Regions from separate parts of the Streptomyces sp. ITFR-16 genome, predicted to be linked through region 1. Evidence: riboswitches for the same ligand, from Rfam matches in the RefSeq annotation. Region 1 holds a riboswitch; each other region holds the start of a gene.
The links. Region 1 has a riboswitch for cyclic di-AMP ahead of RLT58_RS31805 (LysM peptidoglycan-binding domain-containing protein). Riboswitches for the same ligand answer to the same signal wherever they lie in the genome.
Positions count from the first base shown of each region.

Region 2: linked by a shared signal. The riboswitch ahead of RLT58_RS03715 (M23 family metallopeptidase) and the one ahead of RLT58_RS31805 (LysM peptidoglycan-binding domain-containing protein) in region 1 are both predicted to bind cyclic di-AMP.
Region 3: linked by a shared signal. The riboswitch ahead of RLT58_RS31170 (C40 family peptidase) and the one ahead of RLT58_RS31805 (LysM peptidoglycan-binding domain-containing protein) in region 1 are both predicted to bind cyclic di-AMP.
Region 4: linked by a shared signal. The riboswitch ahead of RLT58_RS13825 (C40 family peptidase) and the one ahead of RLT58_RS31805 (LysM peptidoglycan-binding domain-containing protein) in region 1 are both predicted to bind cyclic di-AMP.

Region 1 is NZ_CP134609.1:7,143,067-7,145,257, reverse strand. It holds gene RLT58_RS31805 (LysM peptidoglycan-binding domain-containing protein) at 52-930, opposite strand; cyclic di-AMP (ydaO/yuaA leader) riboswitch at 936-1,118, opposite strand; gene RLT58_RS31800 (isochorismatase family protein) at 1,599-2,191, shown strand, end outside.
Region 2 is NZ_CP134609.1:798,743-800,933, reverse strand. It holds partial or broken gene RLT58_RS03720 (alpha-galactosidase) at 1-468, shown strand, start outside; cyclic di-AMP (ydaO/yuaA leader) riboswitch at 730-916, shown strand; gene RLT58_RS03715 (M23 family metallopeptidase) at 922-1,869, shown strand; gene RLT58_RS03710 (SGNH/GDSL hydrolase family protein) at 2,053-2,191, shown strand, end outside.
Region 3 is NZ_CP134609.1:6,996,308-6,998,498, forward strand. It holds gene RLT58_RS31165 (LysE family translocator) at 1-387, shown strand, start outside; gene RLT58_RS31170 (C40 family peptidase) at 397-870, opposite strand; cyclic di-AMP (ydaO/yuaA leader) riboswitch at 874-1,069, opposite strand; gene RLT58_RS31175 (hypothetical protein) at 1,375-1,683, opposite strand; gene RLT58_RS31180 (ATP-dependent Clp protease proteolytic subunit) at 1,691-2,191, opposite strand, start outside.
Region 4 is NZ_CP134609.1:3,141,550-3,143,740, forward strand. It holds gene pcrA (DNA helicase PcrA) at 1-1,002, opposite strand, end outside; cyclic di-AMP (ydaO/yuaA leader) riboswitch at 1,260-1,425, shown strand; gene RLT58_RS13825 (C40 family peptidase) at 1,424-2,191, shown strand, end outside.

The DNA of each region.
Region 1 (2,191 bases):
CTCACCGTTCCGCCCCGAGCGCGGAACCGCTGAGACCGGCGGGCGCCTGGATCAGTAGGCGCCGAACACGTTGTCGATCGAGCCGTACGTGGCGGCGGCGTAGTTGCACGCGGCCGTGATGTTGGCGACCGGGTCCAGGATGTCCATGGACGTACCGGGCACGTGGTAGGCGTCGAACGTGGGCTGGATGACCTGGAGGAGACCCTTCGAGGGGGTGCCCGCGGCGGCGTTCGAGTCCCAGTTGTTGACGACCTGGGGGTTGCCCGAGGACTCGCGGATGATGTTGCGGTAGATGCCGTCGTAGCTGCCGGGGATGCCGTGCTCGGCCATGACCGCCAGCGACTCCTTGATCCAGCCGTCGAGGTCGTTCGTGTACGACGTCGCGGTCTGCGCCGGCGTGGTGGCGGCGGTCTCCTCGGCGACAGGGGTGGCCGTGGTGCGCTCGGAACGGTCGGCGCGGGGGGCGCTCTCGGTCCGGTCGGCCGACTGCGCGGAGGCGCCGGAGTTGTTCTCGGCCTTGGACGGGGCCTTCGGCGCGGACTTCGGAGCGGCGGCGGTGGACTTGGCGCCGATGGTCAGCTTCAGGCCCGGGTGAATGAGGTCGGGATTGCCGCCGACGACGTTCCGGTTGTCCTTGTAGAGCCGCTCCCAGCCGCCGGTGAGGGAATGCCCCTTGGCGATCTTGTAAAGCGAATCGCCGGAGACCACGGAATAGGTGGTGGGCGTCGCCTTCCGTACGGCAATTTCCTTGCCGGCCACGGAAGTCGGGGCCGCGGCCTTTTCGGCGACGACGGACTGCGCCGGGGCGGCGGAAGCCGATCCGGCGGCGATCATGGGGAGTGCGAGAACGACTCCGCCCGTGCTCACGGCAATGAAACCGCGGGTCAGGGGCGTGGACTTGGCACGGCGGTGCTTACCCTTGATGGGCATGGCGCTTTTCCTCTCCGCCGCCTGCGAGGTGAGCTGTCGGGTTCGGACTGGAGATGTCCGGCCGCACATGGCGACTTCACCCCTAGCCGCTCCGGATACCGGACCGGCGGCAAACCTGGGTCCCCCGCTCCTGCCGTACGTGAGTGGTCGGGTTACCGGACGGCGGCAGGATTCGGCGTTCCATCCGGATTGACGGCGACCGTAAGCGAGAAACGTCGGCCGAAACAAGCCCGGAATTCGTGATCACAATTGATTGCAAGATCGAATAAAGGGAAATTCACGTGACCGACCGCACAGGGCGAAGTCAACTTTCTTGGCACGACAGGGAACCGAAGCCCTCGGCGTCGCGTCTTCACGGGGAAACGTGACGCTGGCCACTGCGCCCGAAAGGGGCGATTTGGCGGCCCTTAGCAGCTTTTGGCATGGAAATAAGGGGCCGGGGAGAGCAATAGCCCCTTAATGCCGATAATTACCCAATACGGACAATCCGCCACTTCGTGCGGCGCGACTCGCGGGTCCGGGCCCCGTTCCGCCCCACCCGGCCGCATCGCCGTCATATGGTTAGCCTAACCTAAGTAGCCCGAGCCGATCATGGCGCTTCCGGGCGCTCCCCTGCCCTGAATCGGCGTCAGTCGCCCCGGCTCCCCACGGCATTGAAAGGCTCTCCCATGGCACTGCCCGCCATCGCCCCCTATCCCCTTCCCGGCGCGGACGAACTCCCCGCGAACCGGGTCGCGTGGACCGTCGATCCGGCGCGTGCCGTCCTGCTCGTCCACGACCTCCAGAATCACTTCCTCGGGGCCTTCGCCGCCGGCGAGCAGCCGCTGACCGGGATGCTCGACAACACCGCCCGCCTCGTCGGGGAGTGCCGGCGCACCGGCATCCCGGTGATCTACTCGGCCCAGCGCGGCGGCCAGACGGCCGAGGAGCGCGGCCTCCAGCTCGACTTCTGGGGTCCCGGCGCGGCGGACGACCCCGAGGCGCTGGCCATGCCGGAGTCCGTGGCACCCGCCGCCGGTGACACGGTGCTCACCAAGTGGAAGTACAGCGCCTTCGTCCGTACCGAACTGGAGTCACTGGTACGGGAGTCGGGCCGGGACCAGCTGGTGATCACCGGCGTGTACGCGCACATCGGGGTGCTCATGAGCGCCGCCGACGCGTGGATGCGGGACATTCAGGCGTTCGTCGTGGCCGACGCCGTCGCCGACTTCTCACGCGAGGACCACGACATGGCGCTGCGCTGGGCCGCCGGCCGCTGCGC
Region 2 (2,191 bases), 6.3 Mb from region 1:
GCGGCGTGGGTCACGGACAGCCCGAACGGCCAGCTGAACGGCCGGGTGTCCTCGCTGCGCTTCCGGTTCGTGAGCGCCATGGCCGGGGTGCTCGGCGTCGGCGGCGACCTCGCGGAGTGGAGCGACGCGGAGCTGGCCGAGGCGCGGGGCTGGGTGGAGCTGTACAAGGAGATCCGTCCCGTGGTGCAGCTGGGGGAGCTGTACCGGCTGCGTCCGCCACGCGGCGGGCTGAGCGCGGTGCAGTACGTACGGGGTGCGGAGACCGTCGTACTGATGTGGCTGGAGGCCCAGCGGTACGGGGAGCGGCCGCCGGCCCTGCGGCTGCGCGGGCTGGACCCGGAGGCGGCCTATGTCTGCGTGGACTCGGGGGTGGTGCACCACGGTTCGGCGCTGCTTCACCAGGAGGGGCTGCACACCGGGCTGCGCGGCGATCTCGATGCGGGGGTGCTGCGGCTGCGTCGCGCATGAGGGCGCGACATGTCCGTATTGAGGCTTTTAGTCGAACATGCCCTGCTTATAAGGGAGATGATCACCCTCTCGTGAGCGGGATCATATCCGTGACGGTGTGTGGCGGCGCGCCGGGCGGGTACTCCGTGCGCCGCGCGGAAAGCCAAGATCCGTAATCCACGGAGTGTGACGGGAATTCCGCGCCGGATTTCCGGTGCGGAATGCGGCGCGGAACCCATGGCTTGTTTCCGCCGTCCCGGCTCGCTTACGTTCCATGTCAATCCGGATGGAACGCCTAATCCTGCCGCCGTCCGGAATTCGCACCCACTCACCGTGTGGCAGGAGCGGGGGAACCAGGTAAGCCGCCGACCGGGAGATCCGGCCGGCTCGGGGTGAAGCCGCGCCAGGCGCGGCCGGGCATCTCCAGCCCGAACCCGACAGCTCACCTCGCAGGCGCCGGAGAGGAAATCCTTCATGCCCAATTCGGGTAAGCACCGCCGTCCCAAGTCCAGCACCATCGCCCGCGGCGTCGTCGCCGCGAGCGCCGGCGGAGCCGTCATCGCGCTTCCGCTGCTCGGCGCCACCGGTGCCCACGCCGCAGAGCAGACCGCCCCGGCCACCTCGAAGTCGGCCGCCGCGCACACCACGCCGGCCAAGGCCGCGAAGAAGCACTCCGGCACCACGACCTACTCCGTGGTCTCCGGCGACTACCTCTCCAAGATCGCCGCCGAGCACAAGCTCAAGGGCGGCTGGGAGAAGCTGTACCAGGACAACCGCGAGGTCGTCGGCGACAACCCGAGCCTGATCTTCCCGGGCATGAAGCTGACGCTCGGCGGCAAGAGCTGGGGCCACGCCTCGACCACCTCCACCCCGTCGAAGGCCGCCCCGAAGGCCGCTCCCAAGGCCCCGGCCAAGACCGAGACGAAGGCGTCCACCGCCTCCGACTCGTCCGCCTCTTCCTCCTCCGACGCCTCGTCGTCCAAGGAGACCTCGGCCCCGGCGACCCAGAGCAACGACTCCGGTTACGTCCACCCGGTCCCGGGCAACCACACCACCGCCTACCGCGCCTCCGGCTCCAACTGGTCCAGCGGCAGCCACACCGGCATCGACTTCCCCGTCGCCACCGGCACCAGCGTGAAGGCCATCACCTCCGGCACCGTCGTCACCGCCGGCTGGGGCGGCGCGTACGGCAACGAGGTCGTCATCAAGCACGCCGACGGCCACTACTCGCAGTACGGCCACATGTCCTCGCTCTCCGTCTCGGCGGGCCAGACCGTGACCGCGGGCCAGCAGGTCGGCCTCTCCGGCGCCACCGGCAACGCCACCGGCCCGCACCTGCACTTCGAGATCCGCACGGGCCCGGCCTACGGCTCGGACATCGACCCGATCGCCTACCTGGCGGCCCACGGGATCAACGTCTGATCCGAGCGGTACCGGCCCGGTGATCCGGGCCGCGGCAAGGCAGAGAGGGGCGGTGCGCGGCGGCGCACCGTCCCTCTGCTTATTCCCCCTTTACCGAAAACTGACCGGGTGGTCTATCTCACCACCCGTCAACCCCATATTACGGTCGCGTAGGTCACATTCGGCGGTGCAGGATATGCGCTTGTGGCAGACGATTCGAGAAACATCCGACAGGGCGTCATCAACCGACAGGGCGCCATCGAGTCGTACGCGGCGATTGGCGACAGCTTCACCGAGGGAGTCGGTGACCCCGGCCCGGACGGAACGTTCGTCGGCTGGGCTG
Region 3 (2,191 bases), 150 kb from region 1:
ATCAGTGCCCTCCTCGCGGCCCGGCGCCGCTCCGGACGGGCACCGGCCGAGGAGGCCGGGGACGGCGGGCAGGCCGCGCCGGGAACCCGGCGCGCGCTGCGGCAGGGCTTCCTCACCAACGCGCTGAACCCCAAGGCGCCCGTGCTCTTCCTCAGCCTCCTTCCGCAGTTCGTCCCGGCAGGGGCCGCCCCGCTGCCCAGGACGCTGCTGCTGGCCGCGATCGTCGTGGTGCTGGCGCTCATCTGGTTCCCGGCCGTGGCGCTCCTGGTGGACCGCCTGGGCCGGTGGCTGCGCCGGCCGCGGACTGCCCGGGCGATCGAGGGCGGCAGCGGCGCGGCACTCACCGCGCTGGGACTGGTGCTGGTGACCGGCCCCCTGGTGCACTGACGCGGGGCGTCAGGACACCCGGCCGTAGTAGACGCTCTTCGTCCAGATCTTCTCCAGGCGGACCACGGCGCCGGTCTTCGGCGAGTGCCAGATCTTCCCGCTGCCGGCGTAGATCCCCACGTGGTAGACGCTCCTGCCCGAGTGGAAGAAGACCAGGTCGCCGCGCTGCCGCTTGGAGGCGGAGATGTGGCGGGTCTTGTTGTACTGCTGCTGGGCCGTGCGCGGGAGCGTCTTGCCCGCCTTCTTGAACGAGTAGAGCGTGAGGCCCGAACAGTCGAAGCGGCTGGGGCCGGTGGCACCCCACCGGTAGGGCGCACCCTTCTTCGACGCGGCGATGTTGAGGGCCTTCATCGAATGGGTGGCCGCCTGGGCGTCGGTGACCGCACCGGGGACGAACAACGTGCCGCCGACGGCGGCGAGAGTCATGACCGAGGCCGTGGTGGCCCGGGCGAGCAGAGACGGGACATGAACCTGCGCAGACATGCGCAACCCTTCGTCAGCCGCCTGTGAAGGATGACCTGTCGGGTTCGGGCTGGCGAAGTTGCCCGGCCGCTGCAGCGGCTTCACCCCGAGGGTCGACCGCGGTCACGGTCGGCCCGTAGTGCTCGGGTCCTCCACTCCTGCCGATCCACTCCTGTCGACCAGGCATCCGGACGGCGGCAGGACTCGGCGTCCGCCCGGACCGCCCCGCCGCGGTGGCGGGGGCTTGTCGTCCCAGGGATCTTGACTCACCGAGTGCCGGATTTCCGAGGTGAAACGACCATATGTGAGGCTCGTCACGACTGACCTGTTCGGGTGGACAGGTGTCCTTTCGGGGAACTGGCGGCGCGCACCGCCCCGGGCCGTACCAGCGACGTAACGGGAGATTTCGCCCATCGTTCATTCCGGAAGCGCAAGTTGAGTTGTCCCTCGCGCGAGGGAATGCCTACGCCGAACGAGCGAGAAAAATCGATACCCGCGCCGGGCGTGTCGGTACGCGGAAGTCGATCAACTCGGTGGGTCGGGCGGCACGGTGATCCGCGCCGCCCGCCGCTCGCCGTCCAGTGCGCGCAGGGCCCGGGTCAACGTCGCGGTGTGGATGCGTGATTCGCCCCGCCGGTGCATCAGGGCGAGCGCGTCCCGCAGTGCGACCGCGTGCGAGGCCAGGGCCTGGGCGGCGCGCAGGGCGCCGTAGGTGTCGTCGCCGCGCGCCGGATTGATCCTGCCGAGCTGGTCGACGACTTGCAGATAGCGGTCGATGAACTCGGCCTCGGCCCGGGTCAGGGCGGGCAGCGGTGTGAACTCCGGCGGCTGCATGCCGGGTTCACCGCCCGGCCGGCGGTGGCGAGGGGACGCGGTCGCGCACGATGTGGTCGACCAGCCCGTATGCGAGGGCGCCTTCGGCGTCCAGGACGAGGTCGCGTTCGGTGTCCGCGGTGACCTGTCCGGCGGAGCGTCCCGTGTGCCGGGCGAGGATGCCGGTCAGCGTCTCGCGCATCCGGGCCAGCTCCCGCGCCTCGATCTCCAGATCGGACGGCTGTCCCTGGACGGGCTCCCGCAGTTCGGGCTGCTGTACCACCACCCGGGCCCCGGGCAGGGCGTGCCGCCGCCCGGGGGCGCCCGCCGCGAGCAGCACGGCCGCGTCGCCGCCGGCCTGGCCGAGACAGAAGGTCTCCACCTCGCAGGAGAGGAAGGACATCGTGTCGTAGACGGCGGTCATGGCGCCGAACGAGCCGCCCGGCGAGTTGATGTACAGCGAGACGGGCCGGTCGGGCGCGTCGTGCTCCAGGTACATGAACTGCGCGATCAGATCGTTGGCCGCGGT
Region 4 (2,191 bases), 4.0 Mb from region 1:
GAACTGGAGGATGTTGCGGATGGTCGCGCCCCGGAAGGCGTAGATCGACTGGTCCGCGTCACCCACCACGCACAGCTCGGCGGGTGCGTCCTCGGGACCGGCCGGGCCGACCAGCTCCCGTACCAGCGTGTACTGGGCGTGGTTGGTGTCCTGGTACTCGTCGACCAGGACGTGCCGGAAGCGGCGGCGGTAGTGCTCGGCGACGTCGGGGAACGCCTGGAGCAGGTGCACCGTCGTCATGATGATGTCGTCGAAGTCCAGCGCGTTGGCCTCGCGCAGCCGGGCCTGGTACATCGCGTAGGCCTGGGCGAGGGTCTTCTCGAAGCCGTCGGCGGCCTGCCCGGCGAAGGTCTCCTCGTCGATGAGCTCGTTCTTGAGGTTGGAGACCTTGGCGGTGAACGACTTCGGCGGGTAGCGCTTCGGGTCGAGGTCGAGATCGCGGCAGACCAGGGCCATCAGCCGCTTGGAGTCGGCCGCGTCGTAGATCGAGAACGACGAGGTGAAGCCGAGCTTCTTCGACTCGCGGCGCAGGATCCGTACGCACGCGCTGTGGAACGTCATGACCCACATGGCGTTGGCGCGCGGGCCGACGAGCTGTTCGACGCGCTCCTTCATCTCGCCGGCGGCCTTGTTGGTGAAGGTGATCGCCAGGATCTGGCCGGGGTGCACCCCGCGCTCGGCCAGCAGATGGGCGATGCGGTGGGTCAGCACCCGAGTCTTGCCCGAGCCGGCCCCGGCCACGATGAGCAGCGGGGAGCCCGCGTGCACGACGGCGGCGCGCTGCTCGGTGTTCAGCCCGTCGAGCAGCGCGGCGGCGTCGATGACCGGGCGGTGCGCCCCGTCGCGGTAGTACGCGTCGCGGGGCGGCGGGGGCCCGTCGAACACGCCCGCGAAGAGGTCCTCCGGCACCGCTTCGGGTGCGGAGTCCTCGGGGGGCGGCGGGGGCCCTTCCTCCGTGTGCTGGAGGCCGGCCAGGAAACTGTCGTCAAAGAGGCTGCTCATCGCTGTCCGAGTCTAGGCGTGCGGACTGACACTCAGGGCCGGAGTGACGAAGCGCGCACCTCCGGGCGGGCACGCAGAGCAAGCACGGCACCGCGCGAAGTGGCCGGAGGCGGGCTCCACCTGCCCCGGAGCACCCCGATCCGGCTAGGTCACGAAAATGTATCGGGCATATCGCACATCAACCTTCACAGCGGCACCATGAGTTGGCTAGCGTGCTCGTCCGGGCGGCCCGTACCACCGAGGCGAACCACGCCGAGCGGGCGTCCACGCCGAATCCGCGCCTCCCCCAGGGGAGTCCGGAACCGGGGACCCACACGCATCACCGGGGTGAATCGGTCCGAATCCCCCACCCGGACCGTAGGGCAGCCTTCCGTTCCGCCCGAACCCGACAGCTAACCCGGTAGGCGGTCCACGGAAGGAGATGCCGGCCTTGGCGTCGCATCGCAAGCCGCGCACCCGGGTGCGCACCACCACCCCTGCCGTCGGGCTCACGACGGCCGCGCTGGCGTCGGTGACCCTGCTGTCCTCGCAGAGCGCGCTGGCCGCCCCGGCCCCGAAGCCCAGCATCGAGGACGTCCAGAAGAAGGTCGACGACCTCTACCGGCAGGCGGGCACCGCGACCCAGCAGTACAACCAGGCCAAGGAGGCGACGGACAAGCAGCGCTCCCGGGTGGACACGCTGCTGGACAACGTCGCCAAGCGCACCGAGAAGCTGAACGAGGCCCGCAGGACGCTCGGCACCTATGCGGCCGCCCAGTACCGCGACGGCGCCCTCGCGCCGACCGCCACCTTCTTCCTGGCCAACGACCCGCAGTCGTTCTTCGACCAGACCCATCTGATGAACCGGATGGCCGAGCGCCAGCAGCAGGCCGTCTCGGACTTCCGTACCCAGCAGGCGGAGGCGTCCAGGCAGCGGGCCGAGGCGGTGACGAGCCTGGAGACGCTCACCGAGTCGCAGGCCACGCTGCGCACCAGCAAGCAGAACGTCCAGAAGAAGCTGGCCTCCGCCCGCTCGCTGCTGTCCAGGCTGACCGCCGAGGAGAAGGCGCGGCTGGCCGAGCTGGAGCGCAAGAAGGAGGCCGAGGCCGAGCGCAAGGCCGCCGAGCTGGCGAAGAAGCAGGCCGCCGCGAAGGCGGAGGCCGCCCGCAAGGCCAAGGAGGCCGGTGGCGACAGCGGCTCCGGGACGGGT